One region of the Rhizobium sp. CB3171 genome, then DNA from elsewhere that is predicted to be linked to it. Evidence: predicted binding sites of a transcription regulator. Region 1 holds the regulator's gene; each other region holds the start of a gene.

The links. The regulator PhoB, encoded in region 1, activates phosphate uptake and scavenging genes when phosphate is short. The targets are predictions, from matches to a motif close to TGTCATNNANCTGTCAT.
Region 2: the regulator PhoB is predicted to act here: its motif matches at 1,438-1,454, upstream of QA648_RS06600 (esterase-like activity of phytase family protein).
Region 3: the regulator PhoB is predicted to act here: its motif matches at 5,186-5,202, upstream of QA648_RS06220 (toxic anion resistance protein).

Annotation. Positions count from the first base shown of each region.
Region 1 is NZ_CP121652.1:151,831-161,629, forward strand. It holds gene pstC (phosphate ABC transporter permease subunit PstC) at 1-644, shown strand, start outside; gene pstA (phosphate ABC transporter permease PstA) at 641-1,975, shown strand; gene pstB (phosphate ABC transporter ATP-binding protein PstB) at 1,990-2,805, shown strand; gene phoU (phosphate signaling complex protein PhoU) at 2,857-3,570, shown strand; gene phoB (phosphate regulon transcriptional regulator PhoB) at 3,603-4,286, shown strand; gene QA648_RS00775 (GcrA family cell cycle regulator) at 4,386-4,910, opposite strand; gene QA648_RS00780 (aspartate aminotransferase family protein) at 5,336-6,535, shown strand; gene argF (ornithine carbamoyltransferase) at 6,609-7,526, shown strand; gene QA648_RS00790 (Hsp33 family molecular chaperone) at 7,574-8,563, shown strand; gene apaG (Co2+/Mg2+ efflux protein ApaG) at 8,640-9,032, opposite strand; gene QA648_RS00800 (O-succinylhomoserine sulfhydrylase) at 9,359-9,799, opposite strand, start outside.
Region 2 is NZ_CP121652.1:1,327,015-1,336,813, forward strand. It holds gene glmS (glutamine--fructose-6-phosphate transaminase (isomerizing)) at 1-504, shown strand, start outside; gene QA648_RS06595 (DUF502 domain-containing protein) at 681-1,385, shown strand; gene QA648_RS06600 (esterase-like activity of phytase family protein) at 1,636-3,114, shown strand; gene recG (ATP-dependent DNA helicase RecG) at 3,158-5,263, opposite strand; gene QA648_RS06610 (succinate dehydrogenase assembly factor 2) at 5,436-5,750, shown strand; gene mfd (transcription-repair coupling factor) at 5,747-9,247, shown strand; gene QA648_RS06620 (class I SAM-dependent methyltransferase) at 9,260-9,799, opposite strand, start outside.
Region 3 is NZ_CP121652.1:1,241,821-1,251,619, forward strand. It holds gene clpA (ATP-dependent Clp protease ATP-binding subunit ClpA) at 1-1,146, shown strand, start outside; gene QA648_RS06195 (HIT family protein) at 1,261-1,689, opposite strand; gene QA648_RS06200 (GNAT family N-acetyltransferase) at 1,731-2,918, opposite strand; gene QA648_RS06205 (glycerophosphodiester phosphodiesterase) at 2,931-3,662, opposite strand; gene QA648_RS06210 (RidA family protein) at 3,662-4,129, opposite strand; gene QA648_RS06215 (cell envelope integrity EipB family protein) at 4,327-5,151, shown strand; gene QA648_RS06220 (toxic anion resistance protein) at 5,372-6,451, shown strand; gene QA648_RS06225 (substrate-binding domain-containing protein) at 6,448-8,028, shown strand; gene QA648_RS06230 (5-bromo-4-chloroindolyl phosphate hydrolysis family protein) at 8,036-8,653, shown strand; gene QA648_RS06235 (substrate-binding domain-containing protein) at 8,653-9,759, shown strand.

The sequences.
Region 1 (9,799 bases):
TTTACATGGCCGAATATGCCTCGGCGCGAGTGCGCTCCGTCGCCAAACCGATGCTCGAAGTATTGGCCGGCATTCCGACCATCGTCTATGGCTTCTTTGCGCTCGTCACGGTAGGGCCTTTCCTGAGAGATATCTCGGCTGATCTCAATGGCTTGCTGACCGGCAATTATGCCAATTTCATCGAGGCGCAGAGCGTGCTGACCGCCGGCCTCGTCATGGGCGTCATGCTCATTCCCTATGTCTCCTCTCTGTCCGACGACATCATCATGGCCGTGCCGCGGTCGCTGCGCGACGGCTCGCTCGGCCTTGGCGCCACGCGCTCGGAAACGGTCAAGCGCGTTCTCCTGCCGGCGGCCCTTCCGGGCATCGTCGGCGCGCTGCTGATGACGGCGTCACGGGCGATCGGCGAGACCATGATCGTGGTATTGGCCGCCGGCGTTGCCGCCCGCATGCAGCTCGATCCTTTTGAGCCGATGACGACGGTCACGGTGAAGATTGTCAGTCAGTTGACCGGCGATCCGGAATTCACATCGCCGCAGACACTGGTTGCCTTCGCACTCGGCATAACGCTGTTCTGTCTGACCCTTTGCCTGAATGTCTACGCGCTTTACGTCGTCCGCCGCTACCGGGAGCAATACGAATGAGCGATGTCGTATCCTCCCAGGCACCGAATATGTCGCGCGGATTGACGCCAGGCGCTCCGGCGCGGCGGGATATCGGCATCAAGCGACGTTATGCGGCCGAGCGGCGTTTTCGTGCCTATGGGATGGCCGCCGTCATTTTCGGACTGGTTTTCCTGATTATTCTCGTCTCGACCGTTGTCCGCAACGGCTACACTGCCTTCGTGCAGACCTCCATCGCCCTGCCGATCGAGTTCACCGAGAAGGTCATCGATCCCATAGGCAAGGGGGCCAGTGATCCGAAGGTCCTGATATCAGCCAACTATACGGCGCTGGTACGCGACGCCGTGGTGAAGGCGCTGGGCATCGATCCTTCCAATCGGGCGCTCGTGCGCCAGGCGATGGAAATGGTATCGGACGGCGCACGCATTGCATTGCGCGACAAGGTCGTGGCCGATCCCTCTGTCATCGGAAAGACGGTGAAGGTCACTTTCCTCGCCAGTGCCAATATCGACTCTGCCTACAAGGGACAGATCGACCTGACGGCGGACGAAAAGGACCGCAAGGTCTCCGACCAGCAACTCGCCTGGATGAGGCAGCTCGCCGCCGCCGGCGCCCTGCACGAGGCGTTTAATACCGGTCTGTTCCTGTCCGGCAATTCCAGTCGCCCGGAGGCCGCGGGTCTCGGCGTCGCGCTAATCGGCTCGCTCTATCTCATGTTGACCGTGCTGGTCTTGGCGCTGCCGGTCGGCGTCGCCGCCTCGATCTACCTTGAGGAATTCGCGCCGAAGAACCGGTTGACGGATCTGATCGAGGTCAACATCAACAATCTCGCCGCGGTGCCGTCGATCGTCTACGGCCTGCTCGGCCTCTCGGTCTTCATCAACTTTATGGGCCTGCCGCGTTCCGCCTCGCTGGTCGGCGGGCTGGTGCTGAGCCTGATGACGCTGCCGATGATCATCATCGCCACCCGCTCGGCATTGCGCGCCGTGCCGCCGTCGATCCGCAGTGCCGCGCTCGGGCTTGGCGCATCGCGCATGCAGATGGTTTTCCATCACGTCTTGCCGCTCGCCATGCCGGGTATCCTGACGGGTACGATCCTCGGCCTTGCCCATGCGCTCGGCGAGACGGCGCCGCTGCTTCTGATCGGCATGGTCGCCTTCGTCGCCAACTATCCGAGAGGGCCGCTCGATCCTTCGACGGCCCTGCCGGTGCAAATCTACATGTGGGCGAGCGAAGCCGAGCGCGCCTTTGTCGAAAGAACCTCCGGGGCCATTATCGTCCTGCTCTTCTTCCTTGTTGCGATGAACATCGGGGCCATCCTGCTACGCCGTCGCTTTGAGCGGCGCTGGTGACGGGAGGCGATGGAATGAACATGATGACGGAAGCCGCGAGCGAAAAAGCACTGGCCAAGAAGATGATGACGATCCCCTACAAGATGATCGGTCAGGCCGTCTCGGTCCATTATGGCGAGAAGCGCGCGCTGTTCGACGTGGATCTGAACATCCGCGCCAACACTGTCACCGCGCTGATCGGTCCTTCCGGCTGCGGCAAGTCCACCTTCCTGCGTTGCCTCAACCGCATGAACGATACGATAGACACCTGCCGCGTCACCGGCAAAATCACGCTCGACGATCAGGATATCTACGACAACTCAATCGATGTCGTCGAGCTGCGTGCCCGCGTCGGCATGGTGTTTCAGAAGCCCAATCCGTTTCCGAAGTCGATCTACGAGAATGTGGCCTATGGTCCGCGTATCCATGGGCTGCATCGGTCCAAGAGCGATCTCGACCATATCGTCGAAACCAGTCTGCAGAAGGCCGGGCTGTGGGGCGAGGTGAAGGACCGGCTCTATGATGCCGGCACTAGCCTCTCAGGCGGTCAGCAGCAACGCCTCTGCATCGCCCGCGCCGTCGCCGTCAGTCCCGAGGTCATTCTCATGGACGAGCCGTGCTCCGCGCTCGATCCGATCGCCACCGCCAAAGTCGAGGAACTCATTCATGAGCTGCGGGAAAACTTCACGATCGTCATCGTGACGCATTCCATGCAGCAGGCAGCCCGCGTTTCGCAACGTACCGCAATGTTTCATCTCGGCCATCTGGTCGAGGAGAACGATACCGATAAGATGTTCACCAATCCCGATGATTACCGCACGCAGGATTACATCATGGGCCGTTTTGGCTGATGATGCTCCCCGCGCGGTTCCTTTCACATCTTTCACCTAGAGGATAAAAAAATGGTCTCAACACACATTCTCTCCGCTTACGACGAAGACCTGAAGTTCCTGACGCGCCGCATTTCCGAAATGGGCGGCCTGGCGGAGCAGATGGTCAGCGACAGCGTCCGCGCCCTGGTAAACGGCGATGCCAGCCTTGCGCAGAAGGTCATCTCCGATGACGTCATTCTCGACCACGCCGAGCGCGAAGTCGGCGACAAGGCGATCGTCACCATCGCCCGCCGTCAGCCGATGGCTGCGGACCTGCGTGAAATCATGGGCTCCATCCGCATCGCCGCCGATCTGGAGCGCGTCGGCGATCTCGGCAAGAACACCGCAAAGCGCGTCATCGCCGTGCAGGGCACCGGCGTTCCGCGTCGTCTCGCCCGCGGCATCGAACACCTCTCCGAACTGGCGCTCGTCCAGCTCAAGGAAGTGCTCGACGTCTACTCGACCCGTTTACCTGACAAGGCCGTGTCGATCCGCGAACGCGACGAGGAAATCGACGCCATGTACACCTCGCTCTTCCGCGAGATGCTGACCTACATGATGGAAGATCCGCGCAACATCACCACCTGCACGCATCTTCTTTTCTGCGCCAAGAACATCGAGCGCATCGGCGACCATGCCACGAACATCGCCGAGACGATCTATTACATGGCGACCGGTGCCCAGCCCGAAGGCGAGCGCCCGAAGGACGATACCGCCAACACCGTCGGTTCGGTAACGGAATAAAGTAGACACCAAGAGAAGGAGACCAGAGGCGCATGGTTCCGAGAGTTGCTGTTGTAGAAGACGAGGAAGCGCTAAGCGTTCTGCTGCGCTATAATCTCGAGGCCGAGGGCTTCGAGGTCGACACTATCCTGAGAGGCGACGAAGCTGAGCTGCGCCTCCAGGAGCGCATCCCCGATCTTCTGATCCTCGATTGGATGCTCCCCGGCGTGTCCGGCATCGAGCTCTGCCGTCGGCTGCGCATGCGGCCGGAGACGGAGCGCCTGCCGATCATCATGCTCACCGCTCGCGGCGAGGAAAGCGAGCGCGTGCGCGGCCTTTCCACCGGCGCGGACGACTATGTCGTCAAGCCGTTCTCGACGCCGGAACTGATGGCCCGCGTCAAGGCGATGTTGCGCCGAGCCCGCCCGGAGGTCCTGTCCACGGTACTGCGCTGCGGCGATATCGAACTGGACCGCGAAACCCATCGCGTCCACCGAAAGAGCCGTGAAGTGCGGTTGGGGCCGACGGAATTCCGCCTTCTGGAATTCCTGATGTCGTCCCCCGGCCGCGTCTTCTCTCGGTCTCAGTTGCTCGACGGCGTGTGGGGGCATGATATCTATGTCGACGAACGCACCGTCGACGTGCATGTCGGCCGCCTGCGCAAGGCGCTGAATTTCTCCAACATGCAGGACGTCATCCGCACCGTTCGCGGCGCGGGTTATTCCATGGAGGCCTGATGGGGGAGGCCTGATCGGGGCAACCCGATTGGCCATCCAACATAGCGGCGGAAACAGAAAACGGGCCTTTCGGCCCGTTTTTCCTTTGTCTGGTGTGGTTCAGTGCGCGGCCCGGCGCCGGTCATGCACCGGCTGATAGGCCAGCCGCTGATGGTAGGTGCAGTAGGGCGAAGAGTCCGGGCTGTCATTGCCGCAGAAGTGAAAATCTTCCTTCAGCGGGTCGCCGACCGGCCACTTGCAGGTGCGCTCCGTGAGCTCCGTCAGGCCGAGGCGGCGCGAGATCGGAACGACCACATTGGCGGCCGGACGATATTCGACTTCGCTGACCGTATCGATCTCGACCTCTTCCTTGAGCATCGTCGCACCCTGCTGGCGGGTAACCGTGCGGGTTGCAACGCGCGAGGCGTAATTCGGCGCGCGTGGGGCCGAGGTATTGCGCTTCGGCGCTCGAGCTGTGGTTGCCGCACCACCGGCCTTCGCTCGGCCCGGCAGGCTCAAGCGATGCACTTTGCCGATGACGGCATTACGGCTGACACCACCGAGCTGTGCCGCGATCTGGCTGGCGCTCAAACCTTCGGACCACAGCTTTTTCAGCTTCTCGACGCGTTCGTCTGTCCAATTCATGCCCTGTCTCCGCTATCGCGTTTCTGATGGCAGAATCCCTCACCATTGCCTCGAATTGGGTCGAGGCGTGAAACGCTTTAAAATTGTGGTGACTAGTTCCGCCGCATGCAGTCTAGTAATTGGTTTTTAACCTAGTGTGAGGCTGACTCCGTGACAAGAGTCGCGGGAATCTTGAGGAATCGATTTCGAGGTTTTCCCCAACTTGCTATACGTGAGTGGCATTTATGCAATATAAGTTGTCGAAGACATGCCATCCATCGAGAGGCGCTCTGCCGCACCTGCTAAATCGCCAGTTTTGTTGACATCGCAGTGCAAAACATCAATAGTGCCCATGCCGCCGCAAGGCGGCATTTTTGATTTTTCCGGGCCCGTTTCATTCGAAGGAAACGATTGGCCCTAAAGGTTGTGATCGAGGAGAATGCGCCATGGCTGAAACCGCGCCGCTTTATGACACCTATATGCGTGCTCCGCTGCGGTTCGAGCGAGGCGAGGGCGTGTGGCTGATCACGGAGACCGGCGAGCGTTATCTCGATTTCGCCGCGGGCGTCGCGGTGAATTCGCTTGGCCACGCCCATCCACATCTGGTTGCAGAGCTGAAGTCGCAGGCCGATAAGGTCTGGCACCTGTCCAACCTCTATGAGGTGCCGGGTCAGGAGAAATTGTCGAAGCGCCTGACGGAGGCGACCTTCGCCGATAAGGTATTCTTCACCAATTCCGGTGCGGAGGCGCTGGAATGCGCCATCAAGACGGCGCGTCGCTACCAGTTCTACAAGGGTCATCCCGAGAAATTCCATATCATCACCTTCGAAGGCGCCTTCCATGGCCGCACGATCGCGACGATCGCCGCCGGAGGCCAGGAAAAGTACCTCGAAGGTTTCGGCCCGAAGGCGCCCGGCTTCGACCAGGTGCCTTTCGGCGATCTCGACGCGGTGCGTGCCGCCATCACCGATGCGACAGCCGCGATCCTGATCGAGCCCGTGCAGGGCGAGGGCGGTATCCGCCCGGCGACCAACGAGTTCCTGCGCGGCCTGCGTCAGATTTGCGATGAGAATGGCCTGCTTCTGGTCCTCGACGAGGTTCAGACCGGCGTCGGACGCACCGGCAAGCTCTTTGCCCATGAATGGGCCGGCATCACGCCTGACATCATGGCCGTCGCCAAGGGCATCGGCGGTGGCTTTCCGCTCGGTGCCTGCCTTGCGACCGCGGAAGCGGCCGCAGGCATGAAGGCGGGCACGCATGGCTCGACCTATGGCGGCAATCCGCTCGCCATGGCGGTCGGCAACGCCGTGCTCGATGTCGTGCTATCAGACGGTTTCCTGCAGCATGTGCGCGATGTTGCGTTGGTGTTCCGCCAGGGCTTGGCCTCGCTCAAGGATCGTTTTCCGGATATTATCGAGGATGTTCGCGGCGAAGGGTTGTTGCTCGGCATCAAGGCGGCCATTCCCCAGGCGGACCTGCTGCAGGCGATCCGCGCCGAACATCTGCTGGGTGTGCCGGCCGGCGACAACGTCATCCGTCTGCTGCCGCCGCTGGTGGTCACGGCCGAGGAGGCGCGCGAAGGCATTGCCCGCATCGAACGTGCCGCCGAAAGCCTGCGTGCCGCCCGCGTCAAGAAGTCGGCTTGAGTTCAGCGCCCGCTGATCGGGGGCGTTGTTGCCCCACGGCGGGCGTTATCATTTTTGGAGTACAGGTAGGGACATGGCTTCACCGAAACACTTTCTCGATCTCTCGGCCGTCGCGGCTGCCGATCTGCGCAGCATCATCGACGATGCCATCGTGCGAAAGCAGGCGCTGAAGGCAGGTGCGGCCGACAAGCCGCTCGCCGGCAAGATGCTGGCGATGATCTTCGAGAAGCCATCCACCCGCACCCGCGTCTCCTTCGATGTCGGCATGCGCCAGCTCGGCGGCGAGACGCTGTTCCTGTCCGGCACGGAAATGCAGCTTGGCCGCGCCGAGACGATCGGCGATACGGCAAAGGTGCTGTCGCGCTATGTCGACGCCATCATGATCCGCACGACCGAACATTCGCGCCTGTTGGAACTCGCCCAGCACGCGACCGTGCCGGTCATCAACGCTCTCACCGACGACACGCATCCCTGCCAGATCATGGCCGACATCATGACCTTCGAGGAGCATCGCGGTCCGATCAAGGGCAAGACCATCGCCTGGACCGGCGACGGCAACAACGTGCTGCATTCGCTGGTCGAAGGGGCTGCCCGTTTCGGCTATCGCATGAACATGGCCGTACCCCTTGGTTCCGAGCCGAAGGATCACTATCTGAACTGGGCCCGCAACGAGGGCGCCGAAATCATGCTCTCGCATGATGCTGACCGTGCGGTCGCCGGCGCCGATTGTGTGGTAACCGATACCTGGGTTTCCATGAATCAGGAGCACCGGGCCCGCGGTCACAATGTCTTCCAGCCCTATCAGGTCAACGCGGCTTTGATGGCACAGGCCGGCAAGGACGCGTTGTTCATGCATTGCCTGCCCGCCCATCGCGGGGAGGAAGTGACGGACGAGGTGATCGACGGTCCGCAATCCGTTGTTTTCGATGAGGCGGAAAACCGCCTTCATGCGCAAAAGTCGATTCTTGCTTGGTGCCTGGGCGCGATCTGAAGATATAGAACCGCGTTTGATGTCGCGGGCGCAGTAGGAGTAGAGCAATGGCGGAAAGTGCAGCCTCGCTGGGTCAATTCGATTTTGCCGGCGACGATCATGTCGTTCCCTTCCAGGTAGAGGGTCTTGATGTCCGTGGCCGCGCCGTGCAGCTTGGGCCGCTGTTGGACGCAATTCTCGCCCGGCACAGCTATCCGGCCCCGGTTGCCCGGCTGCTGGCCGAGGCGGTGGTGCTGACCGTGTTGCTCGGCACGTCACTGAAGTTCGAGGGCAAGTTCACCGTGCAGACGAAGAGCGACGGGCCGGTCGACCTTCTGGTCGCCGATTTCTCGACGCCGGAGAACGTCCGCGCCTATGCCCGCTTCGATGACGAGGCGCTGGCCAAGGCCGTGGCTGCCGGCAAGACCGAACCGGAACAACTACTTGGCAAGGGCGTCCTCGCCTTCACCATCGATCAGGGTCGCTTCAGCCAGCCCTATCAGGGGATCGTCGCGCTTGACGGCGCGTCGCTCGAGGAGATCGCCGGCACCTATTTCCGCCAGTCGGAACAGATCCCGACGCGTGTCCGCCTCGGGGCCGCCGAATTGTTCGATCGCGATGAGGCCGGCAAGCCGCGCCATCGCTGGCGGGCGGGCGGCCTTGTAGCGCAGTTTCTGCCGGAAGCTCCGGAGCGCATGCGCCAGCCGGACTTCCACGGCGGCGACGGCGACACCAGCCTGCGCGCACACGTCGAGGATGACGCCTGGGCGGAAGCCCGCTCGCTGGTCGAGACCATCGACGCCGACGAATTGACCGATCCGCAGGTCGGTACCGAGCGTTTGCTGTTCCGTCTCTTCCATGAGCGCGGCGTGCGCGTTTATGAGCCCAAGGCAGTTTTTGACCGCTGCACCTGTTCGCGCGATAAGCTGAAGGGTGTGTTGCGGGGGTTCTCCGCCGAGGAGGTCGAAGCGAGCCAGGAGAACGGCGAAATCGCCGTCACCTGCGAGTTCTGCTCGACGACCTATCGCTTCGAGGTGTCCGAGGTGACGGCCGCCTGAGCAATCTCAGGAAAGTGCGAAGAGCAAAATGGAGCGGTGAGGCGATGCCGTGAAAGGCCGACCGCTCCAGCGAGCTTCAGTTCAGCGTCCGCAGCAGGTTGGGCGTATCCAGCGAGAAGGCGGGGATCTTGACGTGAAACAGCTTCCCGTCATCCGTCTCCATCTGATAGTGGCCGAACATCATGCCCGATGGCGTGTCGAGCGGGCAGCCTGAGGAATATTCATAGGTATCGCCGGGCCGCAGCCTGGGCTGCTCGCCCACGACGCCCGGCCCGGTCACCTCATCCACCATGCCGTTCTGATCGGTGATGTGCCAATAGCGCGTCACCAGCCGCACGGTGACGGTCGAGTGGTTGGAAATGATGATGCGGTAACCCCAGACGTAACGATCGTCTTCCGGATCGGATTGCTCCTCCAGATAAAAGGGTTCGACAACAACTTCGATGTCGTGTGTTAGTGCGCGATACATGCCTGACACCTTGGTCACTACTCCGAAACGTCGCGCGCTCAAACGAACGCACAAAGGACGCTCCAGCATTTAAGTCTAGGGCACCTTATCCGCTTTCTATGATCCCACGGAAAGCGGGATACTTAGGGGTATCCTATAAAGCGACCTGTTCCGTCAAGGAATGGATTGGTGAAAACGCCTTTGACGGATTAAACCATTCGGATTTTCAGATGTTAGGAATAACTCTAAAGGTTAATTGTCGGCGGTCGAAAGTATAGGCGCACGGTTCGTTTTCGAGATGTGTAAGCCCGCCCGAACAATATTCGGGCGGGTTTGGGTAGATATAGTCAGGCGGAAACTTGTGCCAGAGCGCGGGCGAAATCCTCGACCAGATCTTCGCTGTCCTCGATCCCCGCGGAAAAGCGCACCGTTCCCGGCGAAATGCCGAGTTCGGCACGGGCTTCGTCGGTGAGGTTCTTGTGCGTGGTGGTGGCGGGATGGGTGATCAGGCTCTTGGAGTCGCCGAGATTGTTGGAAATCTTGACGATCTCCAGCGCGTTCTGCAGCTTGAAGGCCGCTTCCTTGCCGCCCTTCAGCTCGAAGGCCACCAGCGTCGAGCCGCCGGTCATCTGCTTGGCGATGATGTCTGCCTGCGGATGGTCCTTGCGGCCGGGATAGATCACCTTGCCGACCTTGCTCTGTTCCGCGAGGAAGTCGGCGACCTTGGCGGCATTCTGCGTCTGCTGCTTGACGCGCAGCGGGAGCGTTTCGATGCCCTTCAGCAGCGT
Region 2 (9,799 bases), 1.2 Mb from region 1:
ATGGCCCGGGTGCTGAACATCATCCAGCCGCAGATGGAAAGCCTTGCCCGTGAGATCTCCAAGTTTAACGACGTGCTTTATCTCGGACGCGGCACCAGCTTCCCGCTCGCCATGGAAGGCGCGCTGAAGCTCAAGGAAATCTCCTACATCCACGCCGAAGGCTATGCTGCCGGCGAGCTGAAGCACGGTCCGATCGCGCTGATCGACGAGAACATGCCTGTTATCGTCATTGCGCCCTATGACCGTTTCTTCGACAAGACCGTCTCCAACATGCAGGAGGTGGCGGCCCGCGGCGGCCGCATCATCTTCATCACCGACGAGGCAGGGGCTGCGGCTTCCACCTTGCCGACAATGGCGACGATCACCCTGCCGGTTGTCGATGAAATCATCGCACCGATCATCTTCTCGCTGCCGATCCAACTGCTCGCCTATCACACGGCAGTCTTTATGGGCACGGACGTCGATCAGCCGCGCAATCTCGCCAAGTCGGTGACGGTAGAATAGGCCGCATTCCCCGCTGTTTTCCTAAAATAACGTCGTCGTGAATGGGGCGCTGATCCCCATTGATGACATGACTGCCGGGTTGTGCGACGCGCCGATTTCTGGCACGTTTTACAGAGGAGATGGTGGGGGAATTTGCCGGTTAGCGGTGGCGACGGAACGGAGTTTTCGAACGGCGAATGACGGAAAAACCCATCAAAGTGTCTGTGGCAACGCGGATCAGAAATAATTTCCTGGCGGGCCTGATTATCTGCGCGCCGATCGCCATTACGCTCTGGCTCACTTGGTCTGTGGTCCACTGGGCCGATAGCTGGGTCAGGCCCTATATTCCGGCCCGCTATGATCCCGAAAGCTATCTGAACTTCGCGGTTCCCGGTACCGGCCTGGTGATCGCGATGATCTTCATCACGATCGTTGGTTTCCTCGCCAAAAACCTCATCGGTCAGAGCATCGTCCGTTTCGGCGAATCGATCGTTCATCGTGTGCCGCTGGTGCGAACGATCTATAAGAGCGTGAAGCAGATTTTCGAAACCGTGCTGAAAGAGCAGGGCACGTCTTTCAAGAAGGTTGGCCTAATCGAATATCCGAGCCCCGGCCTCTGGTCGATGGTGTTCATATCGACCGATGCCAAGGGTGAAATCGCCTCCAAGTTTAACGCCATGGGGCATGACATGGTGGCCGTTTTCCTGCCGCCGACGCCGGTGCCGACAGCCGGTTTCCTGGTTTTCGTTCCGCGTGAAAAGATCACCATTCTCGACATGAGCCCGGAAGACGGCGCCAAACTGCTGATCTCCGGCGGATTGGTCTCACCGGAATATCGGGAAAAGCTGATCGGCAAAGAACTGCCTCCGCCGGCGCCTGTTCCCGCAAAGACTTTGTCTTAGAGCCAGCCATTTCCTGATCTCCCCCTCTATCGCCCACGCGTTTGGGGCGAGTTGTCATGTCCTTATCATGTTGCCGTCTTAGACCGTTTGCCGGAAAGGCAATCGGGCGCATCTCATTGTCGAATGTCTGGGCTCAGTGGAGCCGGACGTATCGTTCGACGCGGCTTCAGGCCGGGTCTGGAGGTGAATGCCGTTCCAGCCAAAAGGGCTTTTTCATCAGGAGGATATTGCCATGAAAAATGTGCATTCAATGACTTTGCCGCTGCTCTCCGTAGCGCTCGCCACTTTCATTTTCGCTGCGCCGGCCGCAGCCCTCGCCGATAATTCCGTTACCGTCGGCAGTGTCACGCTGGTCAACAAGGGCCGCGTCGCCGTCGGCCGCATCCCGGCCAATCAGCGCGACAAGTTCGGCGAGACCTTCGGCTCCGGTTCGGGCATGTCCATCGACACCAAGAGCTGGGTGCGCAATGCCGATGGTTCCTACAAGGGTTCGCTGTGGCTGCTGCCGGATCGTGGCTATAATGCTGTCGGCACTACCGACTATCGTCCGCGCCTCAACACCGTCGAGATCCAGTTGACGCCGGTTGCTCCGGGCGCAACACCGCCGGCCGGCAAGGAACAGTCTGGCGTCGTCGCCAAGCTTGCCGACACCATACTGCTGACCGACAACAAGGGCGCCGATACGACCGGTCTCGACCCTGCTAACGGCACTCGCCATCCGGAAGGCAGCATGCCGCTGCTGCCTCAAGCGCCGAACGGCAAGATCTCGCTCGACAACGAGGCCATCGCCCGTCTGTCCGACGGTACGATGTTCATCAGCGATGAATATGGCCCCTATATCTACCGCTTCTCCGCTACGGGCCTAATGATGTCTGCCACCCAGCCGCCGGCTGCACTGCTGCCGATGCGCAATGGCGCGGTGAACTTCGCTTCCAACAATCCGGGTCCGGGCGAAACGGCTCCCGATCCGAAGGATCCGACGAGCGGCCGCCAGAACAACCAGGGCCTCGAGGGCATGTCGATGACCCCGGACGGTAAGTTCCTGATTGCCGTGCTGCAGTCGGCAACCCGCCAGGATGGCGGCGATTCCAGCTCGACCCGACAGAACACCCGCGCGCTGATCTACGATGCCGCTGATCTGGCGCATCTGAAGCTCGTGCATGAATATGTCGTGCCGCTGCCGGTCTTTAAGGACGACAAGGGCAAGACGCTCGTCGCTGCCCAGAGCGAAATCGTGGCCCTGTCGCCGACAAACTTCCTGATGCTCGCTCGCGATAGCGGCAACGGTTACGGTGTGAAGGGCGATAAGTCGCTTTACCGCAGCATCAATGTCGTCGATGTCTCGGCGGCCACGGATATTGCCGGCAGCAAATTCGATGCCGACACGGCGCTCGCTCCCAAGGGCGTTCTCGATCCGTCGGTAAAGCCGGCTGCGGTCAGCCAGTTCATCGATATCAACGATAGCGCCGATCTGGCTCGTTTCGGTCTCCACAATGGCGCGCCGAACGATCGCAACAACCTCTCCGAAAAGTGGGAGGCCATGTCGCTCGTCAGCGTGCAGGATCCGAAGCTGCCGGATGACTACTTCCTGTTTGTCGCCAACGACAACGATTTCCTCACCCAGGACGGTTTCCAGGTTGGCGCGGCCTATAAGGGCGATGGCGGAGGCGATGTCGACACCATGTTCCAGGTGTTCCAGGTGACGATCCCCGGCCTGTCGGCCAAGTAACGGCCTTTTGATCTGGATGGACGCGATTGCCGCGTCCATCCACCTATCCCGCCCTAAGGAACCGGATCGCCTCGTCGCGGCGGAAAAGATAGAGCAGGGTGCGCACCGCCATGCCGCGCTCGCCCGTCAGCTCGGGATCGCGCTCAATGAGATAGGCGGCGTCCTTACGAGCGATTTCCAAGAGATCGGCATGGGCTTCGAGGCTGGCGATGCGGAAGCCCGGCGTGCCCGACTGGCGCGTGCCAAGCAACTCACCCTCGCCACGCAGCTTCAGGTCTTCCTCGGCAATGCGGAAACCGTCCTCGGTGTCGCGCATGATCGAGAGCCGCGCATGGCCGGTTTCGCCGAGCGGGCCTTTATAGAGCAGGATGCAGGTAGACGCCTCGTCGCCACGCCCGACGCGCCCACGCAACTGGTGCAACTGCGCCAGGCCGAAACGCTCGGCATGCTCGATCACCATGATGGTCGCATCCGGCACATCGACGCCGACCTCGACGACAGTCGTAGCAACCAGCAGGCGGATCTCGCCATTCTTGAAGGCCATCATCACGGCATCTTTTTCCGGTCCGCTCATGCGGCCGTGAATGAGCCCGATCCCGGGTCCGAGCGCCTTGGTCAAACTTGCGTGCCGCTCCTCGACCGACATTAAATCGGATTCTTCGGTTTCCTCCACAAGTGGGCATATCCAATAGGCTTTTTTGCCTTCGGATAAAGCGCTCTTTAGCCGTGAAACGATATCGTCGGTTCGCTCGGTCGGAATGGTGATCGTCTGGATCGGCTTGCGTCCGGCGGGCTTCTCCGTGAGCTTGGAGACATCCATGTCGCCGAAGGCGGCGAGCACAAGCGTCCGCGGAATCGGCGTTGCCGTCATGACCAGCATGTGGGGCGAGATGCCCTTCGCCGTAAGCCGCAAGCGCTGATGTACGCCGAAGCGGTGCTGCTCGTCGACGACGGCCAGCATGAGATTGGCGTAGCTCACGCTGTCCTGAAAAAGCGCATGCGTGCCGATGACGATCTGCGCTTCGCCGGAGGCGATACGTTCCAGGATGGCGTCGCGCTCGCGGCCCTTGGTGCGCCCGGTCAGCACTTCGACGGAGAGATTGGCACCGGCCGCGAATTTCGAGATCGTCGCATGATGTTGCCGCGCCAGAATTTCGGTCGGCGCCATCAATACGGCCTGGCCACCGCTTTCGATGACGGCGGCAATCGCCATCAGCGCCACCAGAGTCTTGCCGGCGCCGACGTCGCCCTGCAGCAGCCGCAGCATGCGCTCCGTTCCGGCCATGTCCTTGAGAATATCGGCGACGGCCTCCCTCTGACTGTTTGTCATCGAAAAGGGAAGGGATTCCAATATGTTCCGGCTGATTCTTCCTGAGGGATGCACGGGCTGGCCAGCAACCTTGCGCAGACGCTGCCGCACGAGCGACAGTGACAATTGCCCGGCCAGGAATTCGTCATAGGCAAGCCTGCGGCGGGCAGGCGCCTGGGGATCGATATCGGCGGCATCCCGCGGCGCGTGCAGCATGTGAAAGCTGTCTGTGATGGAGGGGAAGCCCTGCTTCTGCGTGAGCGCCGCATCGTCCCATTCCGGCAGTTGCGGCATGCGCGTCATCGCCGCTTCGATGGTCTTGCGCAGGAATTTCGGCGAGAGCCCGGCGGTCAGGGGATAGACCGGCTCGACAAGCGGCAGGTTCTCCGCCTCGCTTTTGCGCATGATGTAGTCCGGATGCACCATCGACGGGCGGCCGTTGAACCAGTCGACCTTGCCGCTGACGGTCACTACCTCATCGATCGGCAGTTGCTTTTCCAGCCATTGCGCCTTGCCCCGGAAGAACACCAGACCGAGTTCGCCGGTTTCGTCATGCAGGAAGACGCGATAGGGCACATTGCTGCGTGGATTCGGCGGCGGCTGATGGCGGTCGACGCGGCCCGTGATGGTGACGATCGTGCCCTGGGGCGCGCGAGCAATGCCCGGCTGCTCGCGCCGGTCGATGATGGAATGCGGTGCATGGAAGAGCAGATCGATGACGCGGCAGTCGTCTATGCTCTCCCGATCGAGCAGCTTCACCAACAGTTCGGCAAGCTTCGGCCCGACGCCGGGCAGCGAAGAGACGGAAGCAAAGAGTGGATCGAGCACGGCGGGACGCATGGCCGGCAAAATGCGACGGGGAGGGTGGCTTGGCAAGGCCTGACGGTCATGCTGGCCTTTTCGAGGCGCACACTCCCCGGAAAATTGCACGCCGCATGCTTTTTTCCGAAAAACCGGTTCCCACCTTTCAAGGCTGGTTTTATAGAGACGCATCAACATAAAGGTGTTTTTGATGACTGGGCTGACTCTCAGCAGTGCCGATCTCGATCCCCGCCGCCGGCGCATTCTGTTTCGCTGTTGGCATCGCGGTATCCGCGAGATGGATCTTGTGTTCGGTCAGTTCGCCGACAACGAATTGCCCGGGCTTGCCGAGGCCGATCTTGATGAACTCGAGCGCATCATGGCCGAGGAAGATAACGATCTCGTCAAATGGATACTCGGAACGCAGCCGGTGCCGGAGCATCTACGGACGCCGCTATTTGCGCGCCTTGCCGCCTATAAGCCCGATTTCGAGCAGATCGCCGAAAAGCTTGGGATAACCAGATGATCCCTGGTTTCGACGCGAAGAAACTGATCGCGGCAAGCGAGCCGCTGACGATCGGCCACGTTCCCGCCGGCCTGGAGCCTTTCCTGCTGGCTGAACTGGCGAGAACCGGCCAACCGGTTGCCTATGTCATGTCCGACGGCCAGCACATGGCCGATGTCGAACAGATGCTCGGCTTCATCGCGCCCGAAATTCCGGTATTGACGCTGCCCGCCTGGGACTGCCTTCCCTATGACCGCGTTTCGCCAAGCTCCGATACCTCAGCCCGCCGTCTGGCGGCACTCTCAGGCCTCATCGCCCACCATCACAAGCCGCATGCGGCGATCGTCCTGGTGACGGTCAATGCTATGCTGCAGAAGGTCGCGCCGCAGGATGTGATCGAAAGCCTGGCCTTCTCGGCCCGGCCGGGCAATCAGGTGCGCATGGACGACATCGCTAGCCGTCTGGAGCGCAATGGCTTCGATCGCGTTGCGACCGTGCGCGAAGTCGGCGAATATGCCGTGCGTGGTGGTATCCTCGATGTCTTCGTGCCGGGCACGGAAGAGCCGGTGCGCCTCGATTTTTTTGGCGACACGCTGGAAAGCATCCGCAGCTTCGATCCCGCCAGCCAGCGCACCACCGGCCAGATCCGCTCCCTCGATCTCAATCCCATGAGCGAGGTAACGCTGACGCCGGATACGATCAGCCGCTTCCGCAAGAACTACCTTTCCGCCTTCGGCGCCGCGACACGCGACGACGCGCTCTATGTCGCCGTCTCGGAAGGCCGCCGCTATGCCGGCATGGAACACTGGCTACCGCTGTTCTACGAGAAGCTGGAGACGGTTTTCGATTATCTCCGTGGCTTCCGGCTCGTCACCGACCATACAGTGCGCGAAGCCGCCGAGGAGCGCTCCAAACTCGTTTTCGACTATTACGATGCCCGTCTGAATTCCGGACAGGCGGCCAAGGGGCAGATGTCGCAGGGTACGCCCTACAAGCCCGTAACGCCCGGCCAGCTCTATCTTGACGGCGGCACCTTCGCCAAGGCGCTCGATGCCTTCGATGCCATGCGCATCTCGCCTTTCAATGAACACGAAGGCGAGGCCCGCCGCGTCGTCAGCGTCGACGCCCGGCAGGGGTCTCGCTGGGCGCGGTCCGCGACCGAGAGTGCCGACAGCGAGCGCGTCAACGTCTTCGATGCCGTCGTCAAGCATATTGCCGACAAGCGGGCTGCGGGCGGCAAGGTGCTGATTTCAGCCTGGACCGAAGGTTCGCTCGATCGCCTGTTGCAGGTGTTGGCCGAACACGGGCTGGCTCGCGTCAAGACAATCGAGGCTTTCAAGGACCTCAACACCCTGGCGAAAGGCGAGGCGGCTGCGGCCGTGCTGAGCCTGGAAGCAGGCTTCGAGGCTGGCGATCTCATCGTCATCGGCGAGCAGGACATTCTCGGCGACCGCATGGTGCGCCGCTCCAAGCGCCGCAAGCGCGCCGCCGATTTCATCTCCGAAGTGGCCGGTCTCGACGAGGGCTCGATCGTCGTTCACGCCGAGCACGGCATCGGCCGTTTCGTCGGTCTGCGCACCATCGAGGCCGCCGGCGCGCCGCATGCCTGTCTTGAGCTACAGTATGCGGACGAGGCCAAGCTGTTCCTGCCGGTCGAAAACATCGATCTCCTGTCGCGCTACGGCGGCGAGGGCACCGAGGCGCAGCTCGACAAGCTTGGCGGCGGCGCCTGGCAGATGCGCAAGGCCAAGCTCAAGAAGCGCCTGCTGGATATGGCGGGCGCCCTGATCCGCGTCGCGGCAGAACGGCTGACGCGGCATGCGCCGGTGCTGACCTCGCCGGAAGGGCTCTATGACGAGTTCGCCGCGCGCTTCCCCTACGACGAGACCGAAGACCAGATGAACGCCATCGATGCGGTGCGCGACGATCTCGGCGCCGGCCGCCCGATGGATCGCCTCGTCTGCGGCGACGTTGGTTTCGGCAAGACGGAAGTGGCCCTGCGCGCCGCCTTCGTGGCCGCCATGAACGGCGTGCAGGTCGCCGTCGTCGTGCCGACGACGCTGCTTGCCCGTCAGCATTTCAAGACCTTCTCCGAGCGTTTCCGCGGTTTGCCGATCCGTGTGCAGCAGGCTTCGCGCCTCGTTGGCGCCAAGGATCTGGCACTGACCAAGAAGGAAGTGGCCGACGGCAAGACCGATATTGTCGTCGGCACGCATGCGCTGCTCGGCGCCGGCATCCAATTCGCCAATCTAGGCCTGCTGGTCATCGACGAAGAACAGCACTTCGGCGTCAAGCATAAGGAGCGCCTGAAGGAGCTGAAGAGCGACGTGCATGTGCTGACGCTGTCGGCAACGCCGATTCCGCGCACGCTGCAGCTTGCCATGACGGGCGTGCGCGAACTGTCGCTGATCACTACGCCGCCGGTCGACCGTATGGCGGTGCGCACCTTCATCTCGCCCTTCGATTCGCTAGTCATCCGCGAAACGCTGATGCGCGAGCACTATCGCGGCGGCCAGAGCTTCTATGTCTGCCCGCGTCTGGCCGATCTCGCCGACATCCACGCCTTCCTGCAGTCCGATGTGCCGGAGCTGAAAGTGGCCGTCGCCCATGGCCAGATGCCTGCCGGTGAGCTCGAAGACATTATGAACGCGTTCTATGAAGGGCGCTATGACGTGCTGCTCTCGACGACCATCGTCGAATCCGGTCTCGACGTGCCAACGGCCAATACGCTGATCGTCCACCGCGCCGACATGTTCGGCCTAGCGCAGCTCTATCAGTTGCGTGGCCGCGTCGGCCGGTCGAAAGTGCGCGCCTTCGCCCTGTTCACCCTGCCGGTCAACAAGGTGCTGACGACGACGGCGGAGCGCCGCCTGAAGGTGCTGCAGTCGCTCGATACGCTCGGCGCCGGCTTCCAGCTTGCAAGCCACGACCTCGATATCCGCGGCGCCGGCAATCTGCTGGGCGAGGAACAGTCCGGTCATATCAAGGAAGTGGGCTTCGAGCTTTATCAGCAGATGCTCGAAGAGGCTGTCGCCGAGGTCAAGGGCATCGACGAGATCCAGGATACCGGTTGGTCGCCACAGATTTCCGTCGGCACGCCCGTCATGATCCCCGACGATTACGTGCCGGACCTGCACCTGCGCATGGCGCTCTATCGCCGTCTCGGCGAGATCACCGAGATCAAGGAGATCGACAGTTTCGGTGCCGAAATGATCGACCGCTTCGGCCCGATGCCCATCGAAGTGCAGCATCTTCTGAAGATCGTCTATATCAAGTCACTCTGCCGCGTCGCCAATGTCGAAAAACTCGACGCCGGCCCGAAGGGTGTGGTCGTGCAATTCCGCAACAAGGAATTCCCGAACCCCGCCAACCTCGTCGGCTATATCGCCAAGCAGGGCACGATGGCGAAAATCCGCCCCGACCAGAGCGTATTCCTGACGCGAGATCTTCCGACGCCGGAAAAGCGGCTGCAGGGCGCGGCTGTGGTTATGACGCAGTTGGCGGAATTGGCGAAGTAGACGGGAGGCTCATCAGTCGCCTTTGCGGCTGATGAAGAGCCCCGTTTCCTTCTCGGTTTCAAGCACGCCGTTACCAGCCTCGAACGCCTCGGCAATTGCCTTGCGAAATTCGGCAAGCTGCGCCTCGTCGGCCTCATCGCCGGGAGGATAGGAGGTGAGGGCGCGGTACACGTCTTCCGGCTCCGTCACGCGAAGGCGAGCCGGATGCTCGGTCATCCTGACATTTCCGAATTGGCTCTGCATGAGCCGTTCAGCGGCATCGTAGCCGAAGGCCGCGCCGGCGGGGTCATAGGGCGGGCTGCCGAATACGGTGGTCAGCTCGTACATCTTGCGCATGTTGCCGGCTCCGTTGGTCGTCACTGCGAGGAAGCCGCCCGGCTTCAGCACGCGATGCATTTCCGCGATGGCTTTGAAAGGGTCCGGCAGGTGATAGAACATATGCATCGCGATGACGGCATCAAAGGAGCCATCCGCAAAGGGCAGGGCCGCAGCATCGGCCCGCTCACCAGTGACGCCGGCAAAGGGCAATGCCCTGCATCGCTCCATGGCTTC
Region 3 (9,799 bases), 1.1 Mb from region 1:
GAGATGGTTCTCGCCAACCTCGAGCAGGAACTGCGTTCGGTCGTCTACGGTCAGGATACTGCAATCGAAGCGCTTTCGACCTCGATCAAGCTCGCCCGTGCCGGCTTGCGCGAACCGAACAAGCCGATCGGCTGCTACGTCTTCTCCGGCCCGACTGGTGTGGGCAAGACGGAAGTCGCCAAGCAGCTTGCTTCCTCGCTCGGCGTCGAGCTGCTGCGCTTCGACATGTCGGAATATATGGAGCGTCACACGGTTTCCCGTCTGCTCGGCGCACCTCCCGGCTATGTCGGCTTCGATCAGGGTGGCTTGCTGACCGACGGCGTCGACCAGCATCCGCACAGTGTCGTCCTGCTCGATGAAATCGAGAAGGCGCATCCGGATATTTTCAATATCCTGCTGCAGGTCATGGACCATGGCGCGCTGACCGACCATAACGGCAAGAAGATCGACTTCCGCAACGTCATCCTGATCATGACGACCAATGCGGGCGCATCGGAAATGGCCAAGTCCGCCATCGGTTTCGGTTCGTCCAAGCGTACGGGCGAGGATGAAGAGGCTCTCAACCGGCTCTTCACCCCGGAATTCCGCAACCGTCTGGATGCGACCATTCCGTTTGCAGCGCTGCCGACCACGGTCATCCACAAGGTCGTGCAGAAGTTCATCATGCAGCTCGAGGCTCAGCTTTCCGAACGGAACGTTACCTTCGATCTGCACGAGGACGCGATCGCCTGGCTGTCCGAGAAGGGTTACGACGACAAGATGGGTGCCCGCCCGCTGGCACGCGTCATCCAGGAACACATCAAGAAGCCGCTGGCGAACGAAATCCTCTTCGGCAAGCTGAAGAAGGGCGGCGTCGTCAAGGTCACCGTCGGTAAGAAGGAAGACGGTACGACCGGCATCCTGCTCGACTCCATCGCAGATACCGCGCCGATCCGGCCGAAGCCGGAAGCCGAAGTGGTCGACTCCGTGGTCGATGTGGAAGAGGATGACGGAGACACCGTCAAGACCAGAAGCCGCGTCGGCAAGGCTGGCAGCGCTTCCGACGCTCGCCGCTCGCCGAAGACGCCGTCCTCTGCCAGCGATGGCGAGTCGGATAACAAGTCGTTGCGCAAGGGCAGCACGGTGCCGAAGGTGCCGCGCAAGTAACCGGCGATTAATTGACTGAAAAAATAGAATGGCTGCATTGGCGACAATGCAGCCATTTTCATATGTTTATAAACTATATCTCATAAAAAGACTTAAGAAGATCGGCGCTTTCGATCAGCGCAGGAGTTCGATGATCTTCTTGGCATTCTCCGCTAGAACCGCACCATCTTCCATCTTGCCGGAATGCGGCTTCAGGGCGATACCCTCATGGCGCGGGATGATGTGGAAATGCAGGTGGAACACCGTTTGACCGGCGGCCGGCTCGTTGAACTGGGCGATGTAGACGCCATCCGCATCGAAAGCCTCCTGAATCGCGACGGCGACTTTCTGGACCGTGGTTATCAGATGAGGCAGGGTGCTCGGATCGGCGTCGAGAAGATTGCGCGAAGGGGACTTCGGCAGCACCAGCGTATGGCCGGGCGCCTGTGGCATGACATCCATGAAGGCGACCGTGTGTTCATCTTCGTAGACACGATAGGACGGGATCTCGTCTTTCAGGATCTTCGCGAAAATATTGTTGGCGTCATAGGCGGGGCTGGTCATCCAGGGTCTCCTCGTCTTTCGATTACAATTGTCCAGAGCAGCTAGATATCTTGCCGCTCGCCTTTGCGAAAGGGGCTGTGCTCGGCCAGAATTTCACTCATCTCCTCCACTTGCTCGCGCTCGTGTTTGAGATAGTCGGCAACGGCGCGGCGCAAGCCTTGATGGCCGATATAATGCGCCGAATGCGTGATGACCGGCAGATAGCCGCGGGCGAGCTTGTGTTCGCCCTGCGCGCCGGCTTCGACGCGCTTCAGCCCCTTTGACAGTGCGAAATCGATGGCCTGATGATAGCAGACTTCAAAGTGCAGGAAGGGATGATCTTCGATGCAGCCCCAATGCCGCCCATAGAGCGTTTCGCCGCCGATGAAATTGATCGCCCCGGCGATATAGCGGCCCTCGCGTTTGGCCATCACCAGCAGGATATCGCCGGCCATCCGCTCGCCGATCAGCGAGTAGAACTTGCGGGTAAGATAGGGCCGGCCCCATTTGCGGCTGCCGGTGTCCATATAGAAGGTGAAGAACTGGTCCCAGATCCCCTCGGTGAGATCGCTGCCGGTCAGCCAGTCGATGCTGATGCCGCCCTCGAGAGCGGTGCGACGCTCCTTTTTCAGCGCCTTGCGCTTGCGCGACGCCAGCGTTTCCAGGAAGGCATCATGATTGGCATAACCATCGTTGATGAAGTGGAACTGCTGGTCGGTACGATGCAGATAGCCATCGCCTTCGAAGACGGAAATCTCTTCTTCCGGCAGGAAGGTAATGTGGGCTGAGGAGACGCCGAGCTGCCGGGTCACCTCCTTCAGGCTTTCGGCCAGCGCCGGCTGAATCACATCGCGATCCTGGCCTTCGGCCACAAGCAGGCGCGGACCGGTCGCCGGCGTGAAGGGAATGGAGCACTGCAGCTTCGGATAATAACGGCCGCCCGCGCGTTCGAAGGCGTCGGCCCAGCCGTGATCGAAGACATACTCGCCTTGGCTATGATTTTTGAGATAGCCGGGCACGGCGCCGATCAACTCGCCGCTATCGGTTTCGAGCAGCAGGTGATTGCCGAGCCATCCGGTTTTGTCGGTGGCGGAGCCTGACTCCTCCAGTGAGGACAGAAAAGCATGCGAGACAAACGGATTATACGGCAGCACCGTACCCGCTCTCGATGCCCCGGCGAACTTGGACCAGCCCTCCGGAGCAATGTCTTTGAAGGAACGCTCGACTCGAATGGATAATTCGTCTGTCATCAAATTCGTCTGTTACGAAGAAAGGGCAGGGCTCTCCCTTGGGTCGAACCCTTCGAAGGTCATTTGGTCTGCGTTGGCGAATGTGTGTTTACGGGCCGCTTCGTCGCGCACGGTCCAGGTGATGACCGGGATGCCGCGCTGGCGCTGCGCCGTGATGAAGGGGTTCGGCAGGTGGTCATAGAAATACGAGATGAAGTCTAGCCCAAGCTGCATGGCTTCGTCATGCTTAAAAAATGTCTCGGGCTCGTTTCCATCCGCCGTTAGGCCGACAGGGTAGGGCGCGTTAAGCGCCTTCAGATCCTTGAGCAGCCAATGGTCGAAGCTCATCAGCGCGACATGACCCTTGTAGCCTTCCAGCACCTCCAGCACGGATTCCGCAAAGCCCTCATCGTCGCCTTCGCGGCCCTTGAGCTCCAGCACCAAAGGCACCTTGCCGTCGCAGAGCCTGAGGAGCTGTTTCAGCGTCGGGATCTTGTCGTTGGTGCCGCCGACCGAAAGCAGGCCGAGTTCGGCAGAGGTACGGTCACGAAGTTGGCCGGGGAGATTGCAGACGCGCTGGAGGTCGTCGTCATGAAAGACGACCGGAACGCCGTCGGCTGCATAGTGCAGATCGCATTCAATGGAAAAACCCGCCTCGATTGCCCGGCCAAAGGCCGACAGCGTGTTTTCCCAAACCTGCTTGTTCATGTCGTGATAGCCGCGATGGGCGACAGGACGTTCGGTAAGCCAGGCAATCTTGCTCATTATGCAATTTCCATGATGGCATCGATCTCGACGGCGGCGTTCAGCGGCAGCGCCGCCATGCCGACCGCGGCGCGCGCATGCTTGCCAGCGTCGCCAAGTACATTTGCCAGAAGATTGGATGCGCCGTTGATCACAAGATGTTGTTCGACGAATTCGGGTACTGAAGCGACGAAACCGTTCAGCTTGATGATGCGCTTGATGCGGCCGAGATCGCCATCCAAGGCCGCCTTCGCCTGAGCGAGGATATTGATGGCGCAAAGCTCGGCGGCGCGTTGGCCGCCGGCAACGTCGACATCCTTGCCTAGAAGGCCGGTGACGCCGAGCTTGCCGTTTTCCATCGGCAACTGCCCGGACAAATAAAGAAGATTGCCGCTGATGACATAGGGTACATAGTTTGCGGCCGGCGCAGCGGCCTGAGGCAGGACGATGCCAAGCTCCTTCAGACGGCTCTCGATAGCGTCGGACATTTTCATCTCCCGTTTTGTTGTAAAATCTTCAAAAATCCGGCATCAAGCTTAGATTCCCTTTGCCGGGCGCGAGGCGATCTTGGACGAGATAACGCCAAATCAAAAGGCAGAGCGAGATGACGAATTGATGACGGGCCGCCTCACTCTAGCCGAAGCGTTCTTATAGCATCGCGTGCGAGTCCAATAGGAGATAATGAATGTTCCGCTCGAGTCTTGCCGCCGTTATCGTTTCGAGTTTAGGCGTCGCGTCTCTGGGCGTGTCCGCCGCCGCGGCGGGTCCGACTGGGTTGATCGCGCATCGCGCCGTCTACGATCTCGAACTGAAGGACGCATCAGACCGATCGGGCATCGCCGGCATGTTCGGCCGTATGGTCTATGAGTTCGACGGCTCCGATTGCACCGGTTTCACTACCAATTTCCGTTTCGTCACACAGATCGACACGGGTGATTCAACGCGCGTCAGCGACCAGCAGACGACCACATTCGAGGATCTCGTCAAGCGCACTTTCCGCTTCGAGACCAAATCCTATACGGACGATCAACTCGACAAGGACGTGCGCGGCGCGGCGGCCGACGATCAGAAGGGCATTAAGGTCGATCTGACCCAGCCAAAAGCGAAGCAGATCGAACTCATCCAGAGCCGCTTTCCGACAGAGCATATGCTCGACATCATCCATAATGCCAAGCTGGGCAGGAATTTCTTCGAGGCCGAGGTTTTCGACGGCTCCGATGATGGGGATAAGTCGTTGATCGCAACAACCGTCGTCGGTAAGCAGTCGACGCCCGCAACCGATGACCCCGATGCCGAAAAGGCCGGCATCTTCGCCAAGACACCGTTCTGGCCGGTGACCGTCGCCTATTTCAACGACAAGTCCAAGGGTGACGCCATCCCGGTCTACCGTATGTCGTTCAAGCTCTACGAAAACGGCATCACCCGCGACCTCACCATGGACTATGGTGATTTCGTTCTGACCGGCAAGCTCTCCAAGCTTGAAGTACTCGACACCAAGGCCTGCCAATAGGCTTTGGGAGGGCCCAGCCACAACGCAAAATCTTCGTCATAAAACTGTGTCCGAAGCTTCACTATTCTGGGAAGCATTCGGCACGCCCGTGAGTGAGTCTCAGTTCCGCAGTGCCGATCTGAAATTGTAGCGGGCCATGCGGGCCGCGCCGGTTATTGAAGAATGATCGGCAGATGTTCCGCAGTCCAGGTCCGTGTTGATAGACGAGAAAGCACGAGCTATGGCCAATACTGATCTCGCCCCGACCGCAAGCACCACTTTGCCGGTCGTTGCCGCTGATCCGGCGGAAATCGCCCGCATCGGCGACACCATCGATCTGACCGACCGCGCCGGCATTTCCGTTTACGGCGACCGCGCCCAGCAGTCCGTCTCCGACTATTCCGACCGGATTCTCCGCGAGGTCCGCAATCGGGATCTCGGCGAAGTCGGCAAGTTGCTGACCGATATCATCATCAAGTCGAAGAAGCTCGACCCGGCATCGCTGAAGGATGAGGGCTTTCTTTCCAAAATATTCTCGTCGTTCAAGGCCCGCCTGGAGCGCTTCAAGGAGGAGTTCGAGGATGTGGCCGGCCAGATCGACCGCATTGGCCTCGAGCTCGACCGGCATAAGGATACGCTGCGCCGCGACATCGCACTTCTCGACGATCTTCACGAGGAGACGAAGCAGTCCATCCTGCAACTCGACGTCTATGTGGAGGCCGGCAAGACCTTCGCAGAGCGCTTTCGCAGTGTCGAACTGCCGAAGTTGAAAAGTGCCGCCGAGGCCACGGCTGCCAATCCCGGCGGCGGTATGCTGGAGGCTCAGACCTATCAGGACAGCTTGCAGGCCCTCGATCGGTTGGAGAAGCGGGTGTTCTACCTGCAGCAGGCGCGCCAGCTCGGCATTCAGCAATTGCCGCAAATCCGCATCGTGCAGGCCGGTGACGAGACGCTGATCGAGAACCTGCAGGCGACGTCGGCGCTGACGGTGCCGGCCTGGAAGCAGAAGATGGTGATCCTGCTCGGGCTGTCGAGGCAGAAATCAGCGCTTGAGCTGCAGAAGACCGTGACCGACGCCACCAACGACATGATCCGACAGGCGTCCGAGATGATGAAGGACCAGGCGATTGCCATCGAACAGCAGTCGCAGCGCGGTATCGTCGATATCGATACGCTCGCTGCCGCCAACCGTGACCTGATCGATACGATCAACGGTGTCCTGAAGGTGCAGGAGGAGGGCCGCAGGAAGCGCGCTCAGGCTGAGCAGCAGATGGAGAAAATGACCATCGATCTCAAGAAGGCGATGATCGAGGCGCGATGATCCGCATGATGATCCGCATATTCCTCACCTGCTTGGCGCTGACGGCTGCTCTTGCCCTGACGGGCTGCAATTCCGGCGCGGGACCGAAGTTCTCGATCGTCTCCGGCTCGGAAAACACCGTCATCCAGCCGATCGTCGAAGAATTCTGCAAGCAGAAGAGCGCGACCTGCAGCTTCACCTACGAAGGCACGCTGGATATCGGCCTTGCGCTGCAAAGCAATGAGGGTGTCGAGCAGGACGCGGTCTGGCCGGCATCGAGCGTCTGGGTTGACATGTTCGACACCAAACGCCGCGTGAAGTCACTGACCTCGGTTGCGCAGACACCGGTCATCCTCGGCGTGCGCAAATCCAAGGCACAGGCGCTCGGCTGGATCGGCAAGCCGGTTTTGATGAGGGACATATTGGCGGCAGTGAACAGCGGCTCGCTGAAGTTTCTCATGACCTCGGCAACCCAGTCCAATTCAGGCGCGAGCGCCTATTTGGCTATGCTCTCCAGCGCGCTTGGCAATAAACCCGTCATCGAGCCGGGCGATCTCGACAAGCCCGACCTCCAAGGCACCGTCAGGGCGTTGCTTGCTGGGGTCGAACGCTCGTCCGGGTCCTCCGGCTGGCTCGCGGACCTCTACACGGACTCCGCTGGCAAGGGCGTGCTCTACGATGCCATGTGGAATTACGAAGCGGTGCTGAAGGAGACCAACGACAAGCTTGTCGGCATGGGCAAGGAGCCGCTCTATGCGATCTATCCGGCCGACGGTGTGGCGATTGCGGATTCACCGATCGGCTTTATCGATCATGGACGCGGTCCTGAGGTCGAGACCTTCTTCAACGAACTCGTTGCCTATCTGCGTTCCGCGCCTGTGCAGAAGCGCATCGCCGATACCGGCCGCCGCATCCCATTGGGAGACGTCGCGGCCAAAGCGGACCCGAATTGGAATTTCGATCCGACCCGGTTGGTAACGGCGATCCGCATGCCGGAGCCGGCTGTGATTCGCCAGGCGCTCGATCTCTATCAGGGCGCTTTGCGTAAGCCTTCGCTAACAGCTCTTTGTCTCGACTTCTCCGGCTCGATGGGAGGCAAGGGCGAACAGCAATTGCAGGCGGCCATGCAGTTTCTGTTCAATCCAAATGAAACTGGCAAGGTGCTGGCGCAATGGACGCCGGCGGATCGCATCATGGTCATTCCTTTCGACAGCCGCGTGCGGACGACCCTTTTGGCGACGGGCGACCCGGCGCAACAGAAGAGCCTTGTCGAGAAGGTGTCGCTGCAGCATGCCGATGGCGGTACCGATATGTACGCCTGCGCAAGCCGAGCGCTTGATCGCATGAAGGATACCCCAAACCTGTCGTCCTATCTGCCGGCGATCGTCATCATGACCGATGGAAAGTCCGAGGATGCAAGCCGCGATTTTCTGAGCGAGTGGACGGCAACCAATCCGCATGTGCCGGTCTTCGGCATCACCTTTGGCGACGCCGACAAGTCGCAGCTTGATGCCTTGACCAAGGCGACATCGGGGCGTGTATTCGATGGCCGCGGCGATCTCGTCAGCGCGTTCCGCGCTGTGCGTGGTTACAACTAGGACAGCAATGCGTAACTGGTTCGGCAATGACTGGAATTGGATCGTGGCGGGGCTTGCCGCTGCGATCGTCGTTCCCGTCTTGAGCTTCTTTGCGAAGATGCCGTTGTGGATCGCGGCCGTCATCGGTCTGCTCGTCTTTGCAGGTCTTGTCTTCACCCTGTCGCCGCGCCGGCTTTTCGAAGGTCTGGATGCCAAAGCCATCGGTAGGGGACGTCTCGATTTCGCGCGTGATCTCTTGAATGCGGCTGCACCGGCGGCGCAAAGGCTGGAAGCCTCGGCGGACCACATTACCAACAAGGTGACGGCAAAGCGCGTACGGCATCTGGCCGAAATCGCCGCCGACGTCTTCGCCAAGGTGGAGGCGAGCCCGGAAAGCGCCGGCACCGTGCGGCGGTTCCTCAGCTACTACCTGCCACGCGCGGCTGAAGTTGCCGAGGGTTTTGCCACTCTCGAGGCCAAACGCGTGCCCGACCAGAAGCGATTGCAGGATGTGGAGCTGGTGCTCACCAAGCTTGAGGACGCCTTCGTGCATTATTCGGATAGCCTCGTCGACGACAGGCTCGACACGTTGGACACGGAACTGCGCCTCATACAGGCTTCGCTCAAAGAGGATATCGGACGCTGATGGCCATTTCTCGCCGCGCCTTTGGAGTGGGACTTCTTGCTGCCAGCGTCGCCGGCACCGGCGGCTATTTCGCCGCGAAGGACAGGCCGGAGTTCCAGGGGCTACTCGGCAACCGCACGAAACTCTTCGGTTTCATCGGCGGGGAGAAAGAATCCTTTCTGGCTGACGAGGATGTCGTCGGCGCCCTGCGGGGCTACGGACTGGATATAGATACGCGTGTGGCCGGCTCCGTCGAGATGGTGCGCGAGCAGGCGCTTCTGCAGCAGAACCCCGCTTTCCTCTGGCCATCCTCCTCGATCATGGTCGATATCGCCCGGCAGAACGGCATCAAGATCCGCAACGACCGTGTCGTGCTGAATACGCCGGTGGTTGTCTACACCTGGCAGCCGGTGGTCGACGGATTGATAAAATCCGGGCTGGTTACTGTGACACCCACGGGACAGCATCAGCTTGATCTGAAGGCATTGCTCGATGCCGTCCTTGCAGGAACGAACTGGTCCAAGCTCGGGGTCGCCTCGCTCTACGGGCAGGCGCGTATCGTTTCGACCGATCCGAATCGCTCCAATTCCGGCTTCATGTTTGCCGGATTGGTGCTGAGCCTGTTTGCCGGCAACGTCGCGACTGCCGCAGATCTCACACAGTCCGGCGACAAGGCGCAGACGATCTTCCGCAACATGGGCTTCAAGTCGCCGTCATCCGGCAAGCTTTTCGATCAATATCTGGCCGGCGGTCTTGGTGGCGAACCGATGATCGTCGGCTACGAGAATCAGTTGGTCGAATGGATCATCGCCGATCCCGAACGCTGGAAGCGCGTTCAAGCGAGCTCGACGGCAAAGCCCGTCGTCCTCTACCCGCATCCGACCGTCTATTCCTCGCATCCTCTGATCGTCGTCGACGAGACCGCCAACCGGCTGATGGATGCGCTGACAAGCCCGAAGCTGCAGGAACTTGCCTGGACCAAGCACGGTTTCCGTGGGCCATTGGGCACGGCGACCGGAAATGCACATGAGGCCATTGCGGGCCTGCTGCCGGACGAAATCGACGCGGTCTTGCCCATGCCGGACGCCAACGTCATGCTGGCGCTACTCAATAAGGTCGCGAGCTGAGGGCAGGGGTCTGTCGCATTTTTTCTGCGCAAGCCTTGCA